Regions from separate parts of the Alteromonas sp. NFXS44 genome, predicted to be linked through region 2. Evidence: predicted binding sites of a transcription regulator. Region 2 holds the regulator's gene; each other region holds the start of a gene.
The links. The regulator FNR, encoded in region 2, switches genes on or off when oxygen is low (the NO sensors DNR and NnrR bind a similar motif). The targets are predictions, from matches to a motif close to TTGATCTAGATCAA.
Positions count from the first base shown of each region.

Region 1: the regulator FNR is predicted to act here: its motif matches at 2,494-2,507, upstream of hemN (oxygen-independent coproporphyrinogen III oxidase).
Region 3: the regulator FNR is predicted to act here: its motif matches at 2,388-2,401, upstream of J3369_RS20790 (high-potential iron-sulfur protein).

Region 1 is NZ_JAGDEA010000005.1:763,956-768,190, forward strand. It holds gene modB (molybdate ABC transporter permease subunit) at 1-67, shown strand, start outside; gene J3369_RS08670 (ATP-binding cassette domain-containing protein) at 55-1,068, shown strand; gene hemN (oxygen-independent coproporphyrinogen III oxidase) at 1,061-2,434, opposite strand; gene J3369_RS08680 (TonB-dependent receptor) at 2,568-4,235, opposite strand, start outside.
Region 2 is NZ_JAGDEA010000007.1:93,156-97,390, forward strand. It holds gene J3369_RS10630 (heavy metal translocating P-type ATPase) at 1-1,187, shown strand, start outside; gene ccoS (cbb3-type cytochrome oxidase assembly protein CcoS) at 1,192-1,383, shown strand; gene J3369_RS10640 (sulfite exporter TauE/SafE family protein) at 1,376-2,044, shown strand; gene fnr (fumarate/nitrate reduction transcriptional regulator Fnr) at 2,066-2,809, shown strand; gene uspE (universal stress protein UspE) at 2,913-3,833, shown strand; partial or broken gene J3369_RS10655 (tRNA 2-thiocytidine(32) synthetase TtcA) at 3,925-4,101, shown strand.
Region 3 is NZ_JAGDEA010000012.1:872,486-876,720, reverse strand. It holds gene J3369_RS20800 (PepSY-associated TM helix domain-containing protein) at 1-1,595, shown strand, start outside; gene J3369_RS20795 (DUF3325 domain-containing protein) at 1,592-1,930, shown strand; gene J3369_RS20790 (high-potential iron-sulfur protein) at 1,952-2,245, opposite strand; gene J3369_RS20785 (flavin reductase family protein) at 2,429-3,085, opposite strand; gene J3369_RS20780 (zinc ribbon domain-containing protein) at 3,087-3,278, opposite strand; gene J3369_RS20775 (exonuclease domain-containing protein) at 3,433-4,235, shown strand, end outside.

The sequences.
Region 1 (4,235 bases), on a different contig from region 2:
TTCCTTCCTGTTGATGGCGCTGCTTTACCGCTATAACCGAAACGGAGTGTCGTCATGGAAGTCGTAGTACAGGCAGCATGGGACAACTTGCAACTCAATGCCAGTATTCAATTACCGGCAACGGCACAATTTATTGGCCTGAGCGGACCATCCGGCGCCGGTAAATCAACATTACTGCGTTGCCTGGCCGGACTTACCGGTTCTGCAAAAGTCACCGGGCAGTGGGAAAATAGTCGCATCGCCAGGGTCCGGACCGGACTGGTGTTTCAGGACAGTCTGTTGTTCCCCCATTTATCAGTGGGGCAGAATTTACTGCTGGCGGCAGATTTTGCAAAACAGCAAACCTATCACTTTGATGAAGTCGTTCTGGGGTGTAAATGTAATCACCTGATGACACGTATGCCCGATACACTCTCGGGTGGCGAAGCGCAGCGGGTAGCCATTGCCAGAGCCATTTTAAACTCACCACAAATCCTGTTGCTGGATGAACCGGTGAGCGCGCTGGATGATACGTTAAAGCACGATGTGCTTAAGTATTTGACAAAGCTGGCCCGCAGCGGCCTGAAAATGCTGATGGTGTCACACGACCTCCGTGAACTGGCTTTGTACAGTGAATACATGGCCTGGATGGAGCAGGGCAGTATTGTCCATCAGGGCGCATCAAATGATGTGCTGGCACAGTTAACTCCGTCTATGCCAAATTTCGAACAGCAGTTCAGTGTGCTTAAAGGCGCATTAAAAGCACATCTGCCTGAGCAGGCTTGTTATGCCATAGAATGCGAAGGGCATACGCTCTATGCTCGCCATCCTGTGGTCAGTAAGGAACAGGCCATGCTGACCATCGACGCCAGGGATGTCAGTATCGACCGGCAGGAAGCTAATGCCTCTTCCATTGTCAATGCCTTACCCTGTGTCATTGAGTGCGTGTCTGAAAGCAGGGGCGGGCAGGTGATGATAAATCTGATGTGTGGCCGCAGCAGATTGTTTGCGCTGATCAGTCAGTTGTCCCAGGAACGGTTACAGTTCCGTGAGGGAGAAGCTGTAACCGCCAGGTTTAAACTCAGATAACTCTGGAATACCGGTGCTGAATTGAGGCGCTGCCTTTAAGGTAAGCATCGAAAGTCATACAGATGATGCGGATAAACAGTCTTGCTGACGGAAATACCTCGATACCCGTTCCGGTTACCTGTAATAGTCCATCTTCTTTAAATTCTTTCAGTGCCGCCAGTTCCGGCTCAAAATGCTGGCGGAACTGAATACCAAAAAGCGCCTCTGTTGCGGCAAAGTCCACGGCAAGATTGCACATTAGTTGTTGGATAACGTAGCGTCTGAGAAGATCTGAAGGCGACAGAAACACGCCTTTTTCTGCAACTTCTTCATTGTTATCGAGTTTGCCGTAATAGTCATTCAGGGTTTTCGGGTTTTGCAGGTAAGCATTGCCTGCGGCACTGATAGAGGAAACGCCCAGCCCCAGTAAATCCAGATCCCCCCGTGTGGTGTAGCCCTGAAAATTCCGGTGTAAATTTTTATTCCGTTGCGCTCCGGCCAGTTCGTCAGACGGCAGGGCGAAATGGTCCATGCCAATCATTTCATAACCTGCCTGTGTAAGGCTGGTGATGGCTTGTTTCATGAGTCCTGTTTTTACCTGTGCAGAAGGCAGCCACTCATCTTTTATTTTGCGCTGGGCAGCAAACCGCTCAGGCAGATGGGCGTAGCTGAACAGGGAAATCCGCTCCGGCGTCATCGCCTTTACCGCTGCCAGTGTAGAAGCAAAGGTATCAGCTGTCTGATGAGGCAGGCCATAAATCAGGTCCAGGTTCACAGATTTAAATCCGGCGGAACGGGCGCAATCTACCAGCGTGGCGATATGCGACGTGCTCTGAACCCGGTTTATCGCTTCCTGCACACGGTAATCGGTATCCTGTACACCAATACTCAGGCGGTTATAGCCTAAAGAGGCAAGGTGTCGCAAATAAGCGGGCGTGGTACGGCGGGGATCGATTTCAATACTCATTTCTGCATCGCTGACCACATCAAAAGCCGATTTAAGCATGCCTGCCAGGCGTGTTTGTTGCTGCTCTGTGAGGAACCCCGGCGTGCCGCCTCCTAAGTGTATTTGTTCCGCTTTACGGTGGCGGAAAGCAGGTGCGCGCCGTTGAATTTCTTTTTCCAGATAATCCAGATAACGATCTGCTTTTTCCTGATGTCTGGTCACAATTTTATTGCAGCCGCAGTAATAACAGAGGCTGTGGCAGAAAGGAATATGTACATAAAGTGAAACGCCGCTGGCCTGAGTGACACTCAGTGCTTTTTCCAGAGGCGCTGGTTCAGATAACCCGGAAAACGTTAATGCGGTAGGATAAGAGGTATAGCGCGGCCCGTTAATATTGTACTTCTTCAGGCGTGCGGGATCGAATAATTCGTTTGCTGACATGGTTATTCCGGCTTGAGTAGAATGCACGGAAAGTATAATCAGCAGACAAAGAGGTGTTGTTGATCTACTTCAAGTTTTCGCCAGCCAGTTTTGTAAAACGCAACCGGCCGGCGTTTACACTTCGAAATGACAATCAGAACTCGCGGGTAACAGTCACACCCCAGGAGAGCGGCTGGCCGGGATAAGCCATAAGCTTGCCGGCCTGAACAGGTACATCGAAACCGTTTCTGGCGATGTACTCTTTATTTGTCAGGTTCCTGCCCCACAACGTGATGCGTGTATCCCACTGCGGGACTGACAGTTCAACCCGTGCGTTTACCAGGGCATAACTGCTGCTGTGTTTATACGGATCGTTAGTATCATCAAGGAACAAGTCTCCCATGTACTGATAATCTGCAGCCATGACAACCGGATACCCGCCTGCCATTAATGTGTGCTGCAACGTCAGGCTGGCAGAGGTTTCCGGTTCAAAGCCCAGGCGATCACCGGTTCTGGAGCAGTAGGGGGTATCTGCAGAAGGCCGGCCGGGATCATCCGTCCCGGTGTGCCAGGGATAAGCAACCTGGCAGGTGCCTTTTTCAAAATCATCAAAACCGGTAAGGGTACGGGCCAGAGTCAGGCCGGCACGGGTATCGGAAACAGGAAACCAGACAATTTCAAGTTCATACCCTTTGGTATGTAAGTCGCCGGCATTTTGTAAATTAAAACCAAGACCGGTAAAAGTCGAGGCCTGAAAATCTTTGATTTGGGTATAATGCAGTGCACCGTTAATACGCAGGTTTTGCTCCGGAAATTGCTTTTTCACACCCAGTTCGTAAGCGGTGGCTTTTTCAGCGTTAAATTGGGGGCTTAACCCTTCGGCAATGCGATCTGTATTCATGCCTCCCGATTTAAACCCTGTGCTGGTACTGGCATACCAGAGGCTATTGTTATCTGGTTGCCAGCTTAGTTTCAGCGTCCCGGTAAGTTGTCCGTCGTTACGTTTTTCATCCAGATCACTGCGGGGAAGTACCGATGCTGTACCGAGAAAATAATAGCCCCAGCCCGCCTGAGTAAAAGGAAGCAGCGCACTGAGCTGCGTGTAATCAGGGGGATTGCCGGTTGCCAGGCTCTGAGCAAAGGAGCCAAGGGCGACAGCGGCACTCAGCGGATCAGGAATGTTTTCAGTACCTGTTGGTAATCCGTCTATGCCAGGGCCCTGTTCATCAAAACGGGCGGTCAATGTTTTATCTTCGCGGGTGTATCGTAATCCGGCGGTGACGGTAAGTTCTTCAGCAAATTGCCAGTCAGTCTGGCTGAACACGGCCAGGCTGTCCTGTTGCTGATAAGCATTGTGGGCAAACTGAGTCTGGCCGGGGGTGGCTGGCGCAACAGCGGGGACAAGGCCGGATGTTGCAACACTCAGGGCATTTATGCCGTCAGTCAGGGGTTGCAGGTCAGCCGCAGACGCTGCGAAAAATGCCGGAAATGCGTCACCGGTAGTGATAGCAAAATCCAGGTCAAGGTTCTGGCTGAAATACCACAATCCGGCGATGGTAGTGACATGCTCTCCGGACCATGTTGCCCGCAACTCCTGGGAAAACGCCTGTTGTCGGGCGTTATTGGTAGTGGAAAGCAAGTCTGCATCAGTAAAATCTGTATCTGTCTGGTCGAAGCTGTCAAAGCCACGCCAGGCTGTGATGGAGGTGAGCAATAATGCGGGGGATGTTTGCCAGTTTATTTCTGCAGAAAGCCCCTTGTCCTGCATGCGGGATTCGGGCAGGAAGCTGAGTGCCGTGGTATAGCGATAAAACTCATCACC
Region 2 (4,235 bases):
AATTTGCGCTGGTAAATCAGATCATCCGTCTGCAATCCACCGCTATGGCTGCAAAGCCCCGGGTCGCTCTTATGGCTGACCGTTTTTCCAGTTATTTTGTCGCCGTAGTACTGATTACGGCTGCATCCTCATGGGCTTACTGGCACTGGCAGGGTAATGATAATGCCTTTTGGATCAGCATCGCAGTACTGGTAGCAACCTGCCCCTGTGCGCTGGGGCTGGCTACGCCATCTGCCCTCACCTGCGCAATGGCAAACCTTAACCGGCATGGCATTTTATTGAAAAGAGCCGATGCACTGGAGCAAATCAACCACGTAGATACCCTGGTGCTGGATAAAACCGGAACACTGACCGAAGGAAAGTTTGCTCAGATAAACAGCTGGTTTGCTGAGCCGGCACGGGAAAATGAAATCCGTGCTTTGATGGGGGCAATAGAGTCCCGCTCAGAACATCCGGTTGCCGCTGCCTTTGTTTCTGATAACAATCAGGCATTAATTCTGAGCCAAGTTGACGTTGTGGCCGGAATGGGTATCAGCGCGCAATGCAATGGCCGCAGTTATAAAGCCGGTTCGGCTTCTTTCACCGGTGTTGATGCCGGCCTGTCGCCCTTTCCCGCTAACGTGTTTCTTACCGAAAACGGTGTGCCCGTTGCCGCCTTTCGTGTAGCAGATAAAATTAAAGCGGATGCCGCAGACAGCCTGAGCAAACTAGCGCAACTGGAGCGGATAATTCTGAGTGGCGATATTCAGCAAAATGTTGACGACATTGCAGCGAATTTACCCGTAGACAAAGCCACAGGCGGGAACAGCCCTGAAGATAAATTAAACGCCGTGACAGCCCTTCAGCGGCAGGGCCGTCATGTGATGATGCTGGGTGATGGTATTAACGACGCGCCGGTGATGACTGCCGCTGATGTTGGCATTGCCGTGGGTAATGCCACGGATATCGCAAAAAGTGCCGCGGATGTGATTTTATTAAATGATAAGCTGGCTGTACTCGGACACCTTACTTTTATGGCCAGAAGAGTAAAAGCGACAGTCAGGCAGAATATGGGATGGGCTATAGGCTACAATCTGGTTATCCTGCCGTTTGCAGTGTCCGGCATCCTGACGCCGTGGATGGCGGTGATTGGTATGAGCCTGAGTAGTATTCTGGTAGTAACAAATTCGACGAGACTGTTAAAGTAACGCTATGAGTATAATTTACGTCCTGATTCCCCTTGCTGTGATCATTGTGGCCATTGCCATCGGCGTATTTTTTTGGGCAGTAAAATCGAACCAGTTTGAAGACCTGGATCGCCAGGGCTACAGTATTCTTTTCGATGATGATTTATCTCCTGAAGAAAAAAAACTGGCTGAAGAACGAAAAAAACTCAATGAGTGATCTGTCGTTTTTTTCTGCCTTGCTGGTCGGGCTGGGCGGAGGCGTTCATTGTGTGGGAATGTGCGGCGGCGTATCGCTGGCACTGTCTGCCGCCACGCCGGCAGGCTCATCGCCTTTACCCTATGCGCTTAGCTACAACTTTGGTCGTATATTCAGCTACATACTTGCCGGCGCTGTTACCGGCGGTATCGGACAGATAGCAAAAGAAGCTGTACCGGTGACCGGCCCTGTACTCGCCGTCATCAGTGGCATTATGCTGATTGCTATGGCCTGTTATCTGGGTAACTGGTGGCGTGGCCTGACCGCTGTTGAAGCCCTCGGCAGTAAACTCTGGCAGAGAATTCAGCCGCTGTCGAAACGGTTTTTACCTTTCAGGTCTCCTATTAGCGCCTTTCCCTATGGTATGATTTGGGGATGGTTGCCCTGTGGACTGGTTTATTCCACCCTGACATGGGCACTGGCTTCAGGGACGGCAATATCCGGTGCTGTAATCATGGCCGGTTTTGGTTTAGGAACGCTACCGGCGTTGCTGGCTGTCCGGGCAGGTGCAGACTGGCTTTCCTCAGGTTTCAGACAACCCGTATTACGTCAAATCATTGCTTTGAGTTTGCTGTTGTACGCATTATTGCTGTTGTGGCAGGCTTTAAGTAATATACATTAGAATTATCGCAAACAGCGGAAAGTGAGCATGCAAAAACGTTCGGATTTTTCTATACACTGCCAGAATTGCAGTTTCAGCCATCTGTGTCTGCCCGTGGCCCTCAACAAAACTGAGATTGAGTCACTGGATGACATCATTGAACGCAAAAAGCCTTTGCATAAACACGACACCCTGGTAGAAGCTGGCGATAAATTTACCTCTCTGTACGCTGTGCGGGCAGGTTCATTTAAGTCTTTTGTCACCGATAGAGAAGGCGAAGAGCAAATTATCAGTTTCCACTTCCCGGGCGATATTATCGGTTTTGACGGTTTACGTGACGACACTCACCAGAGTTACACTCAGGCACTGGAAACGGCTATGGTGTGCGAGCTTCCCTATTCCACTCTTGAAAAAATGTCTGAGCAATTCCCGAAATTGCGCCATCAGATCATGCGTTTTATGAGTGCTGAAATTAAGCAGGATCACGAAATGATGATGCTGCTGAATAAACGGACGGCAGAAGAACGTCTGATTTATTTTATCGCCCATCTGTCCGGTCGGTTTGAAGAACGGGGTTTTTCTCACCGTCAGTTCAATCTGAGTATGACCCGCAACGAAATCGGTAATTATCTCGGTTTAACGGTAGAAACGATCAGCCGCTTGCTGACTCGCTTCCAGAAAGAAGGCATTATCAAAGTAGACGCGAAGCTCATTACTGTTCTGGATTTTGCGGCTATGGATAAAAAGCTGCACTCTATGGACATTCCTACTCTTTGCGTGGATTAAGATCCCGTTGAAATATTGATCTGAAACAAGGTCTCTCCTGCTGTAAGTCTTATACTAAAGATGAAGGCAGTATTTATTGTCTTCATCAATAAGGAGAGACGCCATGATCACCTGCAAACGTATTCTCGCCGTCGTTCAGGCCGACAACCCTGAACAACCTGCCCTTTCAAGAGCCATCGAAATTGCCCGTAAAACCGGTGCAGAAGTACACGCACTGCTTGTTGTATACGACTTTTCTTATGACATGACAACAATGCTCACCCGCAGTGAGCGTGAAGCCATGCGTGATGCGGTAACCAAAGACCGCATTGCCTGGGCAGAAAAAAATCTGACCCGCTACGATGATTATGATGTAAAGGTTGCTGTTGAGTGGAGTGATAAACGTTACGAAGCCATTACCCGCTACACCATTAACCGTCAGGTTGACCTGGTCGTTAAAGCTACCCGCAAACACGATGATTTTGCATCAGTGCTCTTTACACCAACAGACTGGCACTTACTGAGAAAATGTCCGGCTCCGGTTTTACTTGTCAAAGCCCATGCCTGGCCTGAAAACGGTAATATTGTTGCGGCAGTCAATGTGGGTACAGAAGACAAAGAACATGCACAACTGAATGACAAGTTGACCGGTATCGCAAAGGATTATGCAGAGTTACTGAGCGGTCAGGTACATCTGGTTAATGCCTATCCTTCTGCCCCACTGAATATCGCCATTGAGATCCCCGATTTCAATCCTGAGACGTATCATAATGCTGTGCGCAATCATCATGTTCAGGAAATGGAAAACCACAGCGCTAAATTTGGGATCGGCGTAGCAAATTGCCATGTTGTCGAGGGATTACCCGATATAGCCATCCCGAAAGTGACTGAACAGCTGGATGCAGAACTCGTCGTCATCGGTACCGTGGGACGTACAGGCATATCAGCCGCCTTTTTGGGCAATACAGCAGAGCATGTTATTGATAACCTGAATTGCGATGTCCTGGCGGTTAAACCTGACGGGTTTACATCTCCGGTTAAGTAAATGCGCGATAACGGAATGCTGCTTGTGTAGCAGCATTCCGTCTGCTTTTGTATAATGGTACTTTTATTTTTCCAGCCAGTTCTGAAGTGCCATGAATCAAGTAACATCTACGCCATCTGACAACGCCAGTCACAGTGCGCAAAGTAAACAAAAATACAACTTTAACAAGTTGCAGAAAAGACTGCGCAGACATGTTGGCAAAGCCATCGAAGACTTCAATATGATTGAAGACGGCGACAAGGTCATGGTGTGCTTATCCGGCGGAAAATTATAATAAATAAATATTTTGTAAACCAACATCCCCCTCTTAAGCTCTTTCTAAATCATCATTAGAAGAAACTCTGACGGTTTATCCTATTATCCTTTGAATGTTTTAGTAAAGCTTGGTAACTTTTGAGTTAC
Region 3 (4,235 bases), on a different contig from region 2:
CCTGGCTGCATACATGGAGCAGCATCACCGCGGGCTGGATCCTGTTCGCGATATTTTTCACCGGTACGCTGGCATTTTTCAGAAGTGAAATCACTCACTGGATGCAGCCTGAATTGCATGTGTCTGTGCCGGCTGAGAACAGCGCTGAAGTGGCGTACCGCTATCTGCAGGGCAAGGCCCCGGGGGCTCAGGAATGGCAAATTTCTTTGCCGGGACCCAGAGAGGAAACGGTCAGTGCAAGCTGGCGCAATGGCGGGGAAGATCGCCAGCAAATGCGTTCGCAGCGTGCCGTTCTGAATGCGTCTACCGGTGAGGAGCTGAAGCCGAGAGAAACCGCCGGTGGCAATTTTCTGTACCGCTTCCACTTTGAACTATACGGCGTACCGCGTGCTGCCGGTGAGACCTTTGTCGGCATTGTCAGCATGATGATGCTCATTGGTATTGTCAGCGGCGTGATCATGCACCGTAAAATCTTTGCAGATTTTTTTATGTTCAGGCCAAAGAAAAAGTTGCTTTCCTGGATAGACGGGCACGTTCTGGCATCCGTGCTGGCGCTGCCATTTCATCTGATGATCACATTCTCCGGCTTGTTACTGTTAGGTGGCACTTTGCTTCCGTGGAACGGCAGTGGTGGTGGCCATGGTGGTCCTCCCGGTGGCGGAGGTCCGCAAGGACAGGGCGGGCCGCAACGGGGCGCACCGCAAGCGCGGGCAGTGCAACATAAGCCGGCAGCGCCGGTTGTGGACAATAGCGCCCTGCTGGCACAGGTTATGGCCAGTGCTTCTGCTGAATGGGGCGTGCCTGCTGACCGCATCACCATTAAAAACCCGGGCACAGATAAAGCGACATTTTCTGTATCCGGTCCGAACCGTGTTGAGTTGTCCGCCGGTCGTGGCGGGAACAGCGGGCTGGTTTTTAACTCTGAAGGTGAAGTTCTTAAAGTAGAAGAGGCGTCTTCTGCACCGAATACCAGCCAGGCAATTTATAACTATATGGATATGCTGCATCAGGCCCGTTTTGCCGACAGTGTTACCCGCTGGTTGCTCTTCTTTGCCGGTATCCTGGGCACGTTAATGGTGGGGACCGGTTCTATCCTTTGGGTAGAGAAGCGCGCCAAAAAGCAAATGGGACGCAGAGGCTTCGAACTGGTGAGAGGCACGAACATTGGTGCTATCGCCGGGCTGATGGTGGCTACCGGTGCTTATTTCTGGGCGAACCGCCTTTTGCCTGCAGAATTGGCGACACGCAGTGACTGGGAAATACGCAGCTTTTTCATTGTGTGGGGGCTTTGTGTGGTAGCCGGACTGTTCAGACGCGACCGTAAAGGCTGGCTCTGGCAAACGCTGGTGGCTGCAGTGCTCTTCACCTTTATTCCGTTGCTGGATGTCGCTACATCACCTGTCCCGGTGCCTGATACGTTAAGGATCATATTCGATGCAGCCTGTCTTATCCTGGCCGCTCTGGCCTGGTATGCGGTGAGTAAACTCAAAGCTGAACCTAAATCTAAACGCGCGCCGTCAGGCCGCAAAGACAGCACTGCCCGCCGGAGACGGCCTGCACCGGAAGCGGGCAGCACCGGGGAGCAGACAGCATGATGACATTTTTGTGTTTACTGCTGTGCATTGCCGGTTTTCTGCACTTTTCTATGGCGAACCCGAAACATTTCCGTGCGGTGACAGGTGATGAGATTGAAAATGTGCCCGGGGGCAGGCTGATATTTCAGACTCTGGCAGTGTGTTTTCTGACTGTTGCAACGTTTCCGGCGATCGCCGGCTGGCAAACTGAAATCGGACTGGTTGTGTGGTGCGGATTGCTGCATGTGGCAGCGGTACTGGTGTCTTTGCTGTTTACTTATCAGCAGGATGCGCTGGCATTTGTATGGCGCTGGTGTGTGCCGGGAGGCTGGCTTCAGCGGGTATTACCCCGCTGATCCAACTGTCCGGGTTCAAACTTAGCCCGGACGTTTTACCCAGGCACTGCACCAGCCGTTGGTATTAACCAGTTTACCCGGGAAAATGGCGCAGGGACGGTGAGCTTGTCCGTCCTCACCCTGAATGTACATGCAATTACCGCACTGAGACCCTTCCACCGTTGATTTCGGGGTATATTTCAATGCCTGTGCTGTGGGGTCGCCGGTCTGCAGTTGCTCCTGTGCCTGTGCGCGAAGTGCAGTGCCACCTAACGTCAAGCCGATCAGTGTGGTGCCTGACAGTTTTAGGAAATCACGACGGTTCACATTACTCATAATTTGCTCCCATAAAGCTTAAACGAGAATGATTTGCTTTTATTTGGTCTTATAACGTAAAAAACCTGCCGCGATGACAGGTTTACCATGACAATAGTTATACGACACATTTACGGGACTGCCAAATCGTTCCGTCACATATTTGATGTAGATTAACTTTTCTTCACCGCAGGACCTGTGCATTTACGCGTTTTTACCTGCCAGCGTGACGGGTTTGTCCGGTTTCGCATAGGCATAACGGGCGATGGGTTCCGCACGGTGGTAAGTATCCAACCCGCTGATACAGGCAAGATTCATTTTCTCCAAATCCAGTTGTCCGTCCTCACCGGTGGCCCCCTCCATCACGTAAATATCAAGCACTCTGCCAATGACCAGCACTGTCTGATTACATTGCAGCGTGGTTATTTCTTCTGCCGCCATGGCCATGCGCAAAGGACTTTGAGCGACGAAAGGCGCGGCGAATCCGTCTTCTTTCAGCGGTGTTAAGCCCGTGGCATCAAACTCACTGGTGTGTTCATCATAGCGGGCAGAAGTCTGGTGAGCTTTATCTGTCCAGCCGGCGCTGACTGCATTAATGGTGTACACACCGGTTTCACGAATATTTTCCAGCGTTTGCCGTGGTACAGTATGGGGACGTAACAACATGCCCTGAAGAGGAGGATGTGCCCCTACATGAAACACTGAGCTGATAATGGCCAGATTATTCCGTTTACCGTCAGTGGTACCCACAAGGTTGGCCCCTTTGTAGCCGGACAAGCAGTTGATCAGGTTCGTCCGGGTCTGTTTTTCCAGCTCATTAATAGCAGCAGAGGAATAATGTCGTATGGACGGGTCAGTCATATCAGGCATTCTCCTGCTCAACCTGAACGGTCAGGTTATCGCCGTCACTGTACACTGTCATTTCAATAGGCTGGCAGCAGACCTGACAATCCAGAACCTGCATAACATTGATATCGTTCTGCTCGTCAATTTCTACTTCATTCGGCTCCATGCAATAGGGGCAGTGAAATAACTTAGGTGTCGTCAGACTCATAACCACTCCGGATAACTGATTAAAATGATGTTGCTAACTTCTAATATACGCAGAAAGCAGATAACCGGATTGTAAGGAAACTGCATCCGGCGGGTTGATTAAGGTGGCTGTATAAATATACACTTGGTCAGGTGTACAGTGTCCGGTGCAGATGATGCGTAAAACGTTGCCTGAAAAATATTATCTTGATCACTTCCGCGAGTTTTTGTCCTTTTTTGACGGTGCCAGTGGCGCATTGCTGGACGAAAATGCGCGGCGTTTTATTGAGGATTTCAATGCACTGCCTGAACCGCAACAATGCATCATCGCCCGTGCAGCAAACCGCAAATACGCCATCATCAACCGTGAGCATTTCTACTACGAAGAAATACCGCATCCGCAGCAGCAAATAGATGCGCTTTCCGCCTCCGGTTGGTTCGGGTGTGTAACAGAAGCGCCGCTGCAGGAACTGGCCGGTATGCTGACCAAGGCCGACATTCTGCAATACCTGCATGATCTCGGGATCAGCGGTCAGCCTGCTTCAGCAAAAAAGAGTGTGCTGATGGCAGACTTATTCGATGGCATAAAACGTCACGGCTGGCCGGCGTCATTGTCGGTGGAGCATTTACTGTTTTGCCGCTTCGATGCCACTATGCGTTATTTGCTGTTTCTGTTCTTCGGCAACACTAAAGGGCGGCTGAATCAGTTTTCCATGCGTGATCTCGGCATCATGCGTACGCGGGGCCAGGCTGTGTCTGATCAGGCACGCTTCGAATTGCCGGAGGATGCCGGCGCTGCTTTTTACTATGCGTCGCGCACCGGCGAACTGGATTTTCTTGATGATGAGGCCTGTCTGGCAGCAGCAAAAGCCCCCGTGCCGGAAACCTTCTCCACCATTTCAGCAGTGCTGGCGGAAAAATACCACGCCAAACTGGGGTCAAAGCTGCTTTCTGTCGACCGGCAGGCTGCACTGACTTT